2 regions of the Bradyrhizobium pachyrhizi genome follow, and region 2 is predicted to be linked to the other one. Evidence: riboswitches for the same ligand, from Rfam matches in the RefSeq annotation. Region 2 holds a riboswitch; the other holds the start of a gene.
What was found. A riboswitch is a leader RNA that binds a small molecule or an ion and turns the genes downstream of it on or off. The one in region 2 is predicted to bind ZMP and ZTP.

Region 1: it holds a riboswitch for ZMP and ZTP, as region 2 does, so the genes downstream of both, QA639_RS23705 (serine hydroxymethyltransferase) here and QA639_RS25765 (bifunctional 5,10-methylenetetrahydrofolate dehydrogenase/5,10-methenyltetrahydrofolate cyclohydrolase) in region 2, are expected to answer to the same signal.

What each region holds. Positions count from the first base shown of each region.
Region 1 covers NZ_CP121667.1:5,046,296-5,053,781, forward strand. Annotated here, with positions in the region: gene QA639_RS23690 (response regulator) at 1-291, shown strand, start outside; gene QA639_RS23695 (winged helix-turn-helix transcriptional regulator) at 502-1,194, shown strand; gene QA639_RS23700 (YybH family protein) at 1,296-1,742, shown strand; ZMP/ZTP riboswitch at 2,032-2,117, shown strand; gene QA639_RS23705 (serine hydroxymethyltransferase) at 2,154-3,425, shown strand; gene QA639_RS23710 (hypothetical protein) at 3,505-3,660, shown strand; gene QA639_RS23715 (HAD family hydrolase) at 4,260-4,892, shown strand; gene QA639_RS23720 (molybdopterin molybdotransferase MoeA) at 4,912-6,123, shown strand; gene lexA (transcriptional repressor LexA) at 6,367-7,071, shown strand; gene QA639_RS23730 (hypothetical protein) at 7,328-7,486, shown strand, end outside.
Region 2 covers NZ_CP121667.1:5,449,966-5,457,451, reverse strand. Annotated here, with positions in the region: gene QA639_RS25790 (hypothetical protein) at 1-79, shown strand, start outside; gene QA639_RS25785 (VOC family protein) at 95-478, opposite strand; gene QA639_RS25780 (hypothetical protein) at 741-1,376, shown strand; gene QA639_RS25775 (hypothetical protein) at 1,592-2,119, shown strand; gene QA639_RS25770 (hypothetical protein) at 2,240-2,647, opposite strand; ZMP/ZTP riboswitch at 2,865-2,944, shown strand; gene QA639_RS25765 (bifunctional 5,10-methylenetetrahydrofolate dehydrogenase/5,10-methenyltetrahydrofolate cyclohydrolase) at 2,960-3,823, shown strand; gene QA639_RS25760 (MaoC/PaaZ C-terminal domain-containing protein) at 3,953-4,405, shown strand; gene QA639_RS25755 (zinc-ribbon domain containing protein) at 4,627-5,049, shown strand; gene QA639_RS25750 (hypothetical protein) at 5,274-5,567, shown strand; gene QA639_RS25745 (SANT/Myb-like DNA-binding domain-containing protein) at 5,792-6,163, shown strand; gene QA639_RS25740 (class I SAM-dependent methyltransferase) at 6,352-7,149, shown strand; gene QA639_RS25735 (alkane 1-monooxygenase) at 7,176-7,486, opposite strand, start outside.

The sequences.
Region 1 (7,486 bases), 400 kb from region 2:
GGCAAGATCGCGATCAGCCCGGATATCGACCACGAGCTCGCGCTCAGCCACCTTGCCGGCGAGACCAAGGCGGCCGACCTCCTGACCGCGCGGGAATTCGAGGTGCTGCGGATGCTGCTCGCGGAAAACACCACCGAGGAGATCGCCGAGGCGCTGCACCTCAGCCCCAAGACGGTCGCGAACCTGCATTCCCTGATCAAGGACAAGCTCGGCGTCGGCACCGATATCGAGCTGGTCCGCCTCGCGCTGCGGCAAGGCATCCTGACGCAGATCGATCTCGGCGAACGCTGAGCCCGCGGTGGCACCAGCCAGGCCGCGTACTGGCAAATCGAGCCGCATCTGCCTTCGGGCAAACCGAACATCGAGCCGGCATCGTCGAATGGCCGAGTCTCGAGAAAATCGCGTAACAGACGTCCAGGACAGCCTCGATGCTGGCTCGTCTGGGACATAGTCCAGAACCTGGACTACCTTGGTGGCCCTCGTGATGCTAAAGTTCTCGTCATGAAAGGCTATGGATCATTTTGCCCCGTAGCCAAAGCTGCGGAAATTCTCACGGAGCGGTGGACCCCGCTCCTGCTCCGCGAACTGTTGCTGGGGTCCCACCACTTCAACCAGCTTCGCCGCGGCATCCCGCAGATGTCGCCGACCCTCCTCTCCAAGCGCCTGCAAACGCTAGAAGAAGCCGGGCTAATCTCACGCAGATCAGGCGATAACGGGCATTGGGAGTACCATCCAACCCAGGCAGCCAGGGAAGCCAGGCCAATTATCGATGCAATGGGCTATTGGGGCCACAAATGGGCTCGCAGCCAGCTCACACCCAACGAACTTCACGCGGGCCGGCTCATGTGGAATATGCGCCGTTCGTTCGATCTAAGGCACATTCCATGCGACTTCGTTCTGTACATCGAGATTGCGGACGCTCGGCCGAAGCGCTGGTGGTTTGTTGTGAAGAAGGAGGAAGCCGATCTTTGCTGGGATGACCCCGGCTTCGAGGTCGATATCAGCCTCTATGCGAGTCTGCTGACGCTCGTGCAGATTTTCGTAGACGAGATGCCGCTGCTACGGGCGCGTGAGCTCGGCAAAATCGAGATCGACGGTCCCAGGCATCTTGTGAACAGCATGCGGGCTTGGTTCCCACGCAGCAAATATGCCGATGAGGCGCCGGCGGCCGCAGATCGAGTCTCAGCCAGTTGAGGATATCCAGTCCACTTTCTGGACTAGTGGTTCTGCTTGCCTCGGCTATAGCGTTTGCGAATGCGCTCCCGCGCTAAGCATCTCAGCTAAAGGAGGCAAAGATGAGCCGCCCTTCTCTTCTTTCATGCACCCTGTTGTTGATCTTTACTTGTACTTGCGTCAGTCCCGCAGGGGCAGCCCCACCTGCCGACGAACTTTCCTCGGCGGCTGCCAAATGGGATGCCGCCATCAACAACGCAGACTTCGATGCCCTGTTACCGTTGTATGCCGCTGACGCCAGATTGATGCCGCCTGGTGCGCAGCCAGTCACCGGCCCTTTGGCAATCCGTAATTTCTTTGCCGGGCGGGGAAGAAGCGTCAGAGATCACAAGGTTGAGCTGCTCGATGTGTTGCCCATGGGAAACTACGCCTACACCACCTCGCATTTCACGGCCACGCTAGTAGTAAATGAGAAGGCGGCGCCAATTTCTGGCAGCACCGTGAGACTGCTTGAACGCCAACCCGACGGGCAGTGGAAGATAAAGTCTCATATCTTCGTCAAGGAATAGATTCGCGGGTGCCACAGCCACACGGTCAGCCACCCCGCAAGCCTGACGGGCCGCAAGTGACGGATGGTCATGCGCCTTATTGGCCCTCAGCCGAAGACGGCATTGATCATCGGGACATCGGTTCATTGGGTAAGCCGGACGTCCCTCGGTTTGGTCGCCATTGCCGTGGCTGTCGCCAGATGTTCGATCTCGCCCAACGCTGGGCCCGCGGCGACGCCCGCGATCAACCCTTGCGAGCCCGCCGGGGATTGGATAGCCTTCTGCTCGCGATGAGCTTCGCAGGCTCATTCGCCCCTCGCGCGACTGGCGAGCTTACGTGGAATTGACCACGGTGAAGCGCGAAGGGTTCCAACGCCGTTCGCCTGGGCAACCCGTTCAGCTGATGATCCAGCGTCTTAGGGAGCCCGGACCATGCCGTCATTCCGCAATGAACTCCATCTCAACGATTTGGAAGTTGCCCTTGCGCTCGAGGGCGAAGAGCGCCGCCAGCAAGACGGCGTCGAGCTGATTCCGTCGGAGAACTACACCTATCCCGAGGTTCTCGAGCTACTGGGATCGGTGTTCACCAACAAGTATTCCGAGGGCTATCCGGGACGCCGCTATTACGGCGGCCAGGAATTTACCGACCAGATAGAGAACCTTGCCCGACAGCGCGCTTGCGCGCTGTTCCGCGCCGAGCATGCCAACGTTCAGCCTCTGTCCGGATCGCCAATGAACCAGGCCGTGTATCTCGGCCTGCTGCAGCCCGGCGATACGATCTTGGCGATGGACCTGTCACACGGCGGCCATCTCACCCATGGCGCACCGGTGTCGCATATGGGGCGGCTCTTCAACTTCGCCCGCTACAAGACGCAGCCGTCAAACGGCGGCGCCATCGATTTCGATGAGCTCCGCGCCATGGCCCGGAACGTCCGCCCGAAGCTGGTGCTGTGCGGCTACAGCTCTTATCCGCGCGATCTGGATTATGCGTCCTTCAAGAGCATCGCCGATGAGGTGGGTGCACTGACCATGGCCGACGTCAGCCATTACGGCGGCCTGATCGCCGGCAACGCCTTGCGCAATCCGCTCGATGCGGGTTTCGACGTGATGACGACGACATCGCACAAGACGCTTCGCGGGCCGCGCGGCGGCATCGTTCTCTGTCGCCGGGAGTTCGCCGGCAAGATCGACGCGTCGGTGTTCCCGGGTTTGCAGGGAGGTCCGCACATGAACGTCGTGGCCGGAACCGCGGTCACGCTGAAGAAGGCATCGACGCCCGATTTTCACGCCTATGCAAAGCTGGTCATGCGCAACGCGAAGGTCCTGGCCGAAGCGTTGATGGAACACGGCATGACGTTGATCACCGGCGGAACCGACAATCACATGATGGTCGTGGATACGGTGGCCAGCGTCGGCCTGGACGGCGGCGCGGCCGAGAACATCCTCGACGCCGTCGGGGTCACCGCAAACAAGCAGATCATTCCCGACGATCCGCGTCCGCCGCTCAAGCCGAGCGGCATTCGCCTCGGGACACCGGCGGCGACCACGCGCGGCATGGGCGAGCCCGAAATGCGCCTCATCGCCGAACTCATTGCGGAGTCCCTCCGGTCGAAGGGAGATGCAGCGGTCGTCAAGCGATTGAGGTCGAACAGCGTCGAGATGTGCCGCGCCTTCCCCGTTCCGGGGATCGCGCCGCCCTCATAGGCGGCCGACCCACGTTCCGTTCGTCGCGTCACTCGGCAGGTCGTGAAGGTTCCCGGGGGAAGGACCGGAACGGAAATTGATGCTGTTCGTTGGACCGCATGATCTCGAAGACGGAGCGTCCAACGCCGTGAACCGGAAAACCTTGCAAGCACGCTCGGAACAGGCGCTCGTCGTCATCATTCTCAGCACCGGTGCGCTGATCGGTTACCTCGGCCTGGCGCTGTCCAGGATGTGAGAGCTACGCCCGGCGGGCACCAAAGCCGCCGGCGGGCATGCAGGCATCAAGTCGCTTGGTGCTGGCGCCCTGAAAGTTCGCGCGCGCGCCACTGAGTTGCTCGAAGTGGCAAACCCCCGCAGCAAAATTAGAGGGTGAATCGAAGAGCAAAGCTCGGACAAATCATGTCGCGAGAATGCGGATGTTTGACGCACAAGCGACAACACACTCGGCGTCGTCCCGGCGAAGGCCGGGACCATTACCCCAAATCTCAATTGTTGCGCGAGCTGGGGCCACGATCCCGTTCCTGATCAAATGCGGTGGTTATGGGTCCCGGCCCCCGTGCGCAATTGCGCACTAGGCCGGGACGACGGCGGTGGATATGGCGCGAGCTGGAGTTCTTTCTTCCTTCTGGAAGGGTAGCAAATCACGCCTTCCACTTCGCCGCGGCCTCTCGGCTCAAGCACAAGCGTCTCTGGAATACTGGATCACCCGCTTGCGCGCGGGTGATGACACCCGCGCGTGCATGGACGACGGCGCGCTTAACGCCCGTCGCACACCTGCCGCACAAATCGAGGACATTGCCGCCCGCCCGCAATTCTCGTACACGGTTTCACGCAATGACCTCGCAATTCACTCCCAACTCCGTCGACGTGCTGCTGTTCGATATCGGCCGCGTCGTGCTCGACATCAACTTTGACAAGGTGATGGCGCACTGGGCGCAGCATGCCGGCTGTGCGCCCGCCGAGCTCGCCACGCGCTTTGTCGTCGACGACAGTTTCAAGCATCACGAGATCGGCCGGATCGACGACGCGGCGTTCTTCGAAAGCCTGCGCCGGACGCTCGGCATCAACATCACGGACGCCCAGTTCCTCGAAGGCTGGAATGCGATCTTCACCGGCGAGATGCCGGGCATCGCCCCGCTGGTCGCGGCGGCCGCCAGGCAAATGCCGCTTTACGCCTTCTCCAACACCAATCCGGCCCATGTCGCGCATTTCTCGGTCACCCATGCCGAGCTGCTCAGCCATTTCCGCAACGTCTTCCTGTCGTCGAGCATCGGCTTCCGCAAACCCGACGCCGAGGCCTATGATCATGTGGTAAAAGCCATCGGCGTGCCGGCGTCGCGGATCCTGTTCTTCGACGACCTGGCCGCCAATATCGAAGGTGCGCGGGCGCGCGGCCTTCATGCTATCCACGTGACATCGACGGATGACGTGGCAAGGGCTTTGACCGCACTTGGTATTGAACATTAGGAATTGAGGAGCTCTGAGCGTGGCCCTGATGCCGGTTGCCGATGCCCTGTCCGCCGTCCTCGCCGGCGCCGAACCGCTGCCGGAGGAGATGGTCGCGCTCGATGCCGCCTACCACCGCACGCTTGCGCACGACCTCGCGGCGCTGCGCACCCAGCCGCCGCAGCCGATGTCGGCGATGGACGGCTATGCGGTGCGCGCCGCCGATGCGGCCGATCTAAAGGCCCGGCTCAAGGTGATCGGCGAAGTCGCCGCCGGCCGGCCGTTCGAGCGGACGGTCGGCGCCGGCGAGGCGGTGCGGATCTTCACCGGCGGCGTGATCCCGAGCGGCGCCGACGCCGTGATCATCCAGGAAGACACCGCCGTCGACGGCGACCACATCACGATCTCGGAGGCCGCCAGCGTCGGGCGGCACATCCGCCAGGCCGGGGTCGACTTCCGTGAGGGCGAGGTGCTGCTCGCCGGCGGCAGCCGCCTGTCCGACCGCGCGCTGTCGCTGGCGGCCGCCATGAACTATCCGGAACTGACGGTGCGCCGCCGCCCGAAGGTCGCGGTGCTGGCGACCGGCGACGAGCTGGTGATGCCGGGCTCGCAGCCCGGTCCCGGCCAGATCGTCTATTCCAACGGCTACGCGCTGCGGGCGCTGGCGCGCGCCGAAGGCGCCGAGACCGTCGACCTCGGCGTTGCCGCCGACACGGTGGAGGCGACCACGGCCGGCATCCGCCGGGCACGCGAGGCCGGCGCCGATATCCTCATCACGACAGGCGGCGCCTCGGTCGGCGACCACGATCTCGTCAAGCGGTCGCTGGAAGCCGAGGGCGTCGAGATGGCGTTCTGGCGGATTGCGATGCGGCCCGGCAAGCCGATGATGCACGGCCGGCTCGGCGCGATGCGGGTGATCGGCCTGCCCGGCAATCCGGTGTCGTCCTATGTCTGCGCCTTCCTGTTCCTGGTGCCGTTGATTCGGGCGCTGAGCGGCCGGAAAGTGATTCATCATCGCCGCGCAAGCGCCCTGCTCGGCCGCGACCTCGCCGCCAACGACCAGCGCGAGGACTATCTGCGTGCGCGTCTCGAAGCGCGCGAGGACGGCACGCTGGTCGCAACCCCGGTGACGCAGCAGGACTCGTCGCTGCTCGGGAATCTCGCTGCGGCACGGGCGCTTCTCGTGCGTCCGCCGTTTGCGGCGGCTGCCGTCAAAGGCAGCGAATGCGAAATTCTGACACTGCCCGAATAGGGTTTTCGCGCCCCGCCGATTGTGCGTTGCCCGACACGTTCACCGGAAATTAAGTGGTTGCGGAACACATATCGAACATATAGTGTCCGTTCATGATTTGTTTCGAGTACTGGTGTCTACAATCGGGAAGCCGCGTGGAAGCAGGTGCATTGAGCACATGCTCCTGAGGTCAGGCCCGGCCTGCAGGCCCCACCAGAAGAGTCTCGGAATCGAACGACGCTATCAACCGGGGGAATACTCGAGATGCTCACGCGCAAACAGTACGAACTACTGCGTTTCATCAATGAACGTTTGAAAGAGGCCGGCGTACCGCCCTCCTTCGACGAGATGAAGGATGCGCTCGACCTGCGCTCGAAGTCCGGTATCCACCGCCTGATCACTGCGCTGGAGGAGCGCGGCTTCATCCGCCGCCTGCCGAACCGCGCCCGCGCCATCGAGGTCATCAAGCTGCCCGAACTCTCGGCCGGCGCCGGCAACGGTCGCCGCGGCTTCACGCCCAGTGTCATCGAAGGCACCCTCGGCCGGCGCGCCAGCACGCCGCCGATTGCCGAGGACGACGGCAACCGTCCAGTCGCGGTCCCCGTGATGGGCCGGATCGCCGCCGGTACGCCGATCGAGGCGCTGCAGACCCGCAGCCACACCATCAGCGTGCCGCCCGACATGCTCGGCGCCGGCGAGCACTATGCGCTCGAGGTGCGCGGCGACTCGATGGTCGATGCCGGCATCCTCGACGGCGACATGGCGCTGATCCAGCGCAACGACGTCGCCAATACCGGCGACATCGTGGTGGCGCTGATCGACGAGGAGGAAGCCACCCTGAAGCGCTTCCGCCGCCGCGGCGCATCGATCGCGCTCGAGCCGGCCAACACCGCCTATGAAGTGCGCATCCTGCCGCCGAACCGGGTCCGCATCCAGGGCAAGCTGATCGGCCTTTATCGCAAATACTGAATTGCAAATACTTGCGGCGGCCGGGAACGAGCAACACGTCGGATCGTTCCTTGCATGATAGTGTAGCGTACGGCCTGCCCGATGCGCTCCGATACCTCTCGCGCAGCGTCGCGTGTTTGTGATCGGAGCGATCTCGGACCAGTCGTACAATCGCCCAGAAACGAGCAGACGCTCGTTCGCTATCGTCCACTCTGGTAGAGGCCCTAATGCCTCAAGGAGAGGCACGGGTCGCTACCTCGAAATGAGGAGCCATCCGATGTGTGACTATAGTCTGCACGCCGTGGCATCGCGCCCCGCCATTGTCGGAGAGACGCTGATCACGACGACGTTCCGCGGCACGTCGACCCGCGGCTTTGCCTCGGAGAACGATCCCACTGTCGCGGTCTGCATGCTGCCGGGCACCGAGCTCGCTTTC
Region 2 (7,486 bases):
CGGCCGCGCCATGGTCTGGCCGATTCCCAGCTACATGGGCGTGACGATCCGCTGCTTCATGCCCGGCAGCATGACTTAGCGCCGCACGCGTGGCTCAGACGTATTTCTGGTCGCGCTCGAGCAGTTCGATCGAGATGCCCTGCGGACCGCGGATGAAGCAGATCCGCACGCCCGGACGGATCGTGGTCGGCTCCTTGGTGAATTCGACGCCCTTGGCCTTGATCTCGGCCGCGACCGCGTCGATTTCCTTCACCGTGAGCCCGAAATGATCGAGCCCCTGATAGGGCGTCACCGGCGCGGCGTTGACGCCGTCGCCCTGGGTCACCTCCGCAATGAACACCTTGGCACCGCCGAGTTGGACGTCGATGCGGCCGGGGCCGCGGATGATCTCGCCGCCGAGAATGTCGCGCAGCCAGGTCGCAGTGGCCTCGGGATCGGGACTGCGCAGGTGGACGTGGTCCCAGGTGACGACAGGCATTGCGATCTCCTTGCTGTTCTCGCGCCGCTTCGGCGCGCGGCACTCGCTCTCGGGCGGCGCGAACTTAGCGAGCGGCCGGCCGTGAGGCCATCCCTCCGTGCTGCCGGCCGCAAGATTGTCGTCCCGGAATGAAACCATTGCGGCCGTCAGCGATTGTCTTCGCGTGGCCGCTCGACCTGCGGCCGTCCCGGAAGCCGCGCGGTGCGGCTTCCTCTCTGTGTGGGGGGCGGCCCGATCAGGCTGCCAGGGTGAGGGCACGACGATGCGGATCGGCTTGGCGTCGTTTCGGAGGTTGGCCGCCGGACGTCTCGGTGAAGGGGGCTTCTACGCCAGCCTGCTGCTGCCGCTGATTGCGCTCGCCGGGATCGCCGCATGGTTCATGCTCCCCGAGCCGAGCGACGCCGGAGACCAGGATATTTGGCCGGTGTCCTCCATGATCCGTACCGCGCAGAATGCCCCGACCGGCGCGCAACCAGCCCAAATCACAAATCAGACCGCGAGGGATGCGCTGGCCGCACCGGCGGACGAGCCGACTACCGTCGGCGTTGCCGCCGCCCCACAGGGAGCAGAGGAGGCCAAGCCGTCCGGGCCCGGCGCTGAAAGGTCGCCGCTGGACAAGCTGCGGATCGCCTCGCAATCGTGGCGGCGCGGCGGGCTGGGTTCGAAGGCGCTGGTCACCCTGACGCTGCGCAATGCCAATGATTTCGCCGTCAAGGATATCGAGATCGCCTGCGCCTTCATCCGCCGGGACGGTCGGCCGCTGACCGAGCGCAAGCGGCTGATCTCCGACACCATCGCCATGAAAAGCCGCAAGACCTACTCGCAGATGTTGGTCGGGTTCGTCAACGTTAACGCAAACAAGGCGAAATGCTCGGTCGTGACGGCCAGCCGCCTTTAATTCCCGGCATCTCGAAAAAGTGACCGCAAATTGACCTGCCGGGTGAACCGTAACGGCCGGGCCGGAACTAACTAATAAACCAGCCGTTAGTGACCGACCCGGGAGCGCGGATAGCGTCCGGGTGATCATGCGCAGACGATGAAATCGCCCGCGCGATGACTGATGTCGTCGCGCCGAGATGAACCGCGCCCTGCTGCGCGGGGGGAGCTACCAAAATGCCTGTGGCGCGTTATTTCCTGTTCGTTGGTGGAGTGCTGCTCGCGCTGCTCTTCGTCGTCAATGCCATCGTGCCGCAGGAGACCGTGGTCGCCGGCCAGGCCCAGGGACTGTCGTCGTCGGGTGTCGACAAGACCATGGTGCGCATCAAGTCGACCCAGAAATTGCCCGAGCGGGTGGTCTACGACACCAATTTGCCGACCATTGTTCCAGCGCAGGTCAACGCGGTCGCCGCGGCCGTCCCGTCGGCTACGGGCGATGCGTCGGCGCAAGCCCGCGTCCGCAATACGTTCGCCCAGTTCATTCCGCCGGAGAAGGCTGATGCGCAGAAGGTCGCGGCTGAGGCAAAATCGGCTGAACAACCGGCGCAGGCCCAGCCTCAGGCGCCGAAGAAGCGCAAGGTCGCGCGCTACCATGCCCATCCCCAGCAGCCGATGCGGCTGGCGCAGCCCGGCATGTATCAGCCTTACCGCGTCGCGCAGCAGCAGCAGCGCATGGGCTTCTTCGGCGGCTTCGGGACTTGGTAAGAAAAGGCTGCCGCAGCCGGCAATCGATCCGCCGCCGCAAACACTTGCGGCGGCATTTTCACGTCCGCGATCAGGCACCTCGCCGGATGCGGGAAGGCGTCCGAGTGCCGCCCGCTACCTTTAGCGCGGCAGGCGCGGAATCTTGTCCGCGAAGCCGTTGTAGCAGGTCAGCCGCTCGTCCTCTTCCTTCACGAAGCGGCAATCGTTAACGCCCTTGGCCGGGGCGGCTTTCGGCTTCGGCTGCGGCTTGAAGATCTCGTCGTAGCAGATCAGCCGCTCCTTGGTGGCGTCGTCGATGTCCTGACAGGCTTGAAGCTTCTGGGCGACCGATTGCGGCTTGCCGGGCGCAGCAGGCTTCTCGCCCTTCTTGGCGGCCGACTTCTTGCCGACCTGGACCAGCGGCTTGTCGCCGACCATCGGCTGCGAGGTCGCCGCCGGCTTGTCGGCGTCGGCGGGGGCCGGCGTGGTGCCTTGGGCAAGCGCGGCAGCCGGGCAGAAGAGCGCCAGCGCGAGGATGATATGTCTCATGTCGAAAATGTCCGAAATGGCGTGATGACCGGAAGGATGGCGCCGGGGATCGGAAAAGCCCGGCAAGCGCCGAGACTTAACGCAAGTCTTGCCCGAATCCTACCCCCAGAGGTGACCCGCCCGGCACCGATCCACCGGCAAAAGTGAGGGCAATTCGTCGCCGCTCGACCCGCGGGAGAGCGTGAATTGCCTTTGCCCGGCGGGGCGGCTATGACGACGCCATCTGCGCGACTGGCGCTTGGATGGACCACCATCGGGGAGCGCAGAGACTGAACGCCGCGCGCCTGGGCACCGCTTCGAAACGGAGGTGCCATGACGGCGAACATTCTCGATGGGCATGCACATGCCCAAATTGTCATCGACAAGATTGCTGGCGAACTCGACCGGCTGCCCCGCGCGCCGGGGCTTGCGGTCGTGCTGGTCGGCTGTGATCCGGCGAGCCAGATCTATGTGCAGAGCAAGGTCAGGATGGCCGGACGGCTCGGCCTGCGCGGCGAGGTCGCACGCCTGCCGGATGATGCCAGCGAGGCCGATCTGCTTGCCGGAGTAGAGGCGCTCAATGCGCGCGACGATATCGACGGCATCCTCGTGCAGCTGCCGTTGCCGGCGCATATCGACGCCTTGCGCGTGATGGCGGCGGTCGATCCCGCCAAGGACGTCGACGGCCTGCACGCCCTGAACGCCGGCCGGCTGTTTCACGGCGACGATGCGCTGGTGCCGTGCACGCCGCTCGGCTGTCTCCGGCTGATCAAATCGACCCTGCCGGACCTCACCGGCGCCCATGCCGTGGTGATCGGCAGCTCCAACATCGTCGGCAAGCCGATGGCCGCGCTGCTGCTGCAGGAGCACGCGACCGTGACCCAGACCCATATCCACACCCGCGGCATCAGCAGGATCTGCCGCGAGGCCGACATCCTGGTGAGCGCGGTGGGCAAGGCGGGCCTCGTGCGCGGCGACTGGATCAAGCCGCAGGCCATCGTCATCGACGTCGGCACCACGCGTGTCGAGAAGCCGGACGGCGGCTATGCGGTGTGCGGCGACGTCTCGTTCGACGAGGCGGTGCAGGTCGCCGGTGCGATCACGCCGGTGCCGCGCGGCGTCGGCCCGATGACGATCGCCTGCCTGATGGAGAACACGCTGAAGGCCGCAAAGGCGAGGGCGGCCCGGCTGCAATAGCGCGGGATACCTGCGGCGATATGCGAGCGGCGGGTGTCGCTCGCGTATCGCGCACGAAGTTCATGACGTCCGGGGTAATGGAAAGCCCGCACCATTCGTCTATCGTCGCGCGACAGATGGAGGCGCGCGATGCTGTATGCGGAAGATCTCACCGAGGGCCAGACGTTCAGGCTTGGCAGCTACACGATCGGCGAGGCCGAGATCCTGGAGTTCGCCGGCAAATATGATCCGGTGCCGATCCATGCCGATCCCGTCGCGGCTGCGTCAGGCCCGTTCGGCGGACTGATCGCAAGCGGCTTCAACACCATTGCGATCTATCAGCGGCTCGTCGTGGAGGCGATCTGGACCAAGGTGGCGGGGATCGTCGGGCGGAGCTTCGAGATTCGCCTGCCGAGCCCGGTTCGGCCCGGCGCCACGCTCACCGGCCAATCCCAGATCCAGAAGATCACCATCAGGCCGGAGCGGCGCGACGCTGTCGTGATCTTCAAGACGGAGCTGGTCAACGACGAGCAGCGCCCGGTTCTTGTCCTCGTGCTCGACGCGCTGATCCGCATGCGGCCGGCGGAGCAGGGGCGGGCATAGGCGCGGCCTGAGGGGCATTCCGAAGTCATCCGCCTCGGACGGCCGTCAGCGCCTCTACGCGTTCCCCGCACGCGACCTTGTCGTCGCGCAATGTTGCGGCAATTATGACAAGCCGGCGGCAGAACAGCAGCGCATCAATGACGTCAACATCGACGAGGTCGTGCTGCCCGGGAGTTGGTTCAGCTACGCGCTGTGGGGTATCAGCCTGGACGGATGTGGGCGTGAAGAGCAACAAGCGGAAGCGCGGGGAGATCGAAGCCAAGCGGCGCAAGGCCGAGGAGTGGCGCCGCATGCAGGCGCAGCGCGCCGCCGAACAGCGCCGTCTCCATGAGTACAGGATTGCGCTGGCGCGCGGCGAGGTTGCCGTGGTGACGAGCGCGCTGGCGCCCTCGAACAGCTATTCGACCCCCGACTTTGTGCTGCGCGGAACCTATCGACCCGAGCCTTTCATCTGCAAGGACTGTGGCGTTGCCGAGGTCTGGACGCCGTTGCAGCAGAAATGGTGGTACGAGACCGCCAAGGGCGACGTGTTCATGAAGGCGGTGCGCTGCCGGGCCTGCCGCACCAAGGAGCGCGCGCGCAAATCCGCCGCGCGCCGTGTGCATCTGGAAGGGCTCGCAAGGAAGAAGCCTCCTGTCTCGTAGCGATGGGCGTGACTTCAGAGTCGCACTTCACGTCTGATACGCGGGGAACCGCTGCGCAGGCGGTCAATGCGTCGCGCGTGCGGAACGTTTCGGTGCCTGATCGGTTCGAGACCTTGAAGCCCCCGATGTGGGGTGCGGGCGGGGAGGAACCAGCCAAGGAAAACTTGTCAAGGAAACCTGTCAAGGAAGCCATCGCGGCCGGAACCAACGAGAAGGAGCAGCGGATGAAACTCAATTCCACGCAAGTCAAGCAGACCATGACGCAACTGAATGCCCAGGTACTTCCGGACGATCACCCGGCCGTGGCGCAACTGAACAGCGTGTTCGGTGAGCACACATTCTTCGTCGACACCAGCGGGCTCAAGGTGCTCGAACCTGCCCAGACCTCCGACATGTCGGGGCAGACCGGCGAAGTCGTCAGTCTCGCCGAATGGAGCGATCCGGAGCTGACGTCGCTTCGGCCGCACGAGCCGGAGCCGACCGGCGTGCTCATCGCGCTTGAACCCAGCAAGCACTGAAGCGTTTTCGCGCGCAAGCAAACGCAACCAAGCAAGGGGATTGAGAGCATGATCCGATTCAATCGGATCATGCTCTTTGTGCTGCATCGCGCGGCACCCGCGATCGGCAGTCCTGGTGGCGACAGTCCCGACGTCACATCAAGAGGTGCCGAAAGTCACATGGCAAATCAGCGCCGCCTGCGTATGCATCGGTTTGAGATGGGTATCCAGGCGGTGAGGGGCAGATGGGGATCGTGCGGCGCTGGAGCCCTGACGAGGACGAGAAGCTCAGAGAACTCGCCAGGGCCGGCAAGAACGCTCTCGAGATCAGCAACGAACTGACCCGCAGCGCTTCGGCCGTGCGCCGGCGCGCCGAGGTCCTGTCGGTCCTGATCATGGCAAAGGCGTTTCGCGCGCGCCCCTCGCATGTCGCCACCCATCTCGAGCGGGTCGCGATCGACGCGATCCGCAACCGCCGTCCGTTTCCCGCGGGCGTCGGTCCGAGCACCATTGCCGGAATGATCGAGAAGGGCTGGATCGTCCCGGAGATGGGCCGCAGATACAACGTGACCGACGCCGGCGTGGAGGCGGTACGGCGGAAGATTCCGAGCGGCTGAAGGAATGGATGCACGCCGGGCGCGCCATGCCGAAGTGGCTCGCGCATCCGGTGGGGGAAGGCGGACCATTCGCGACCGAATGCAAGATTTCGCGCCCGAGACGGACGCCCCGTCCGTTCAATCATCGGGGGGCACGACGACCTGCGGCCTCTCTGTGTTCTCTTTAGCCCACCGATCCGATTGCGCCGATGCTCAACGCCCAGCTAGCCCAAGCCGACCGATACCAAGCCGACCGATACCAGCGTTTCGCCGATCTCGCTGTCACCGTCGGCGACGCGATCGATGCGATCGCCGGGTTGAATCCGGCTCAGCGTACCGACGTGGACTTCCTCGAACGCGAATTCATCCCGGCACTGGGGCTCAATGACGAACTGCTTCATGAGCAGCCGCCGGAACTGGCGCCGAACTTCGGCAAGGGCCTCCACCTTTGGCAATACCCGAACCAGCTTGCGCCATACCTCGCCTGGCTTGCGCGTAATTCGTCCGGCGTCTCCTCGTACATGGAAATCGGCTGCCGCTGGGGCGGCATGTTCATCCTTGTTACTGAGTGGCTCAGGAACAGCGGCGCCGACCTGAAGACCGTGATTGCACTCGATCCGATCGCGCCGACGCCCTTTATCTCGACCTATTTCGATCTGCTGCAGCAGCAGGCCGCTATCGAACCGATCTACATGCAGGATTTTTCGACCTCCCCGCTGGTCGGTGCGCATGTCGACCGACTGAAGCCGGACTGCGTCTTCATCGACGGCGATCACAGCCTGCGCGGTGCGCTACAGGATCATCTGCTGGTGCGTTCCCACGCCCGCATCATCGTGCATCATGACATCCATTCCCAAGCCTGTCCCGATACCACGCTGCTCTGGAAGGCGCTGAAGCAGTTGGAAGCGCCAAGCTTCGATACGTACGAATTCACCGGCCAGTATCCGTCGGTGAATGGCTCATTCCTCGGCATCGGCGCCATGAAGCGGCGATCGGCGCAGATATAGGACCGGGAGCCGGGCAATCGCCGCGATCACGAGCTCGCGGGCCGATCGCGGAGGTTCAGTTTGCTCTTGTCGCCGCCGGCCCAGGCCAGGGTCTTCGGGTCCATCACGCGGAACCAGAGCGGTGGGATCGCCGCCAGCCCGAACATGCCGGTGTAGCCGTTCGGCAGCCGCGGGATGTCGTCGAAATCGCGCAGCGACTGATAGGGGCGCATCGGGTTGGCGTGGTGGTCGGAGTGACGTTGCAAGTGGAACGTCATCAGGTTCGAGACGATGTGGTTGGTATTCCATGAGTGGCGCGGCTCGACCGCCTGGTAGCGGCCGTTCGGCAGCTTCTCGC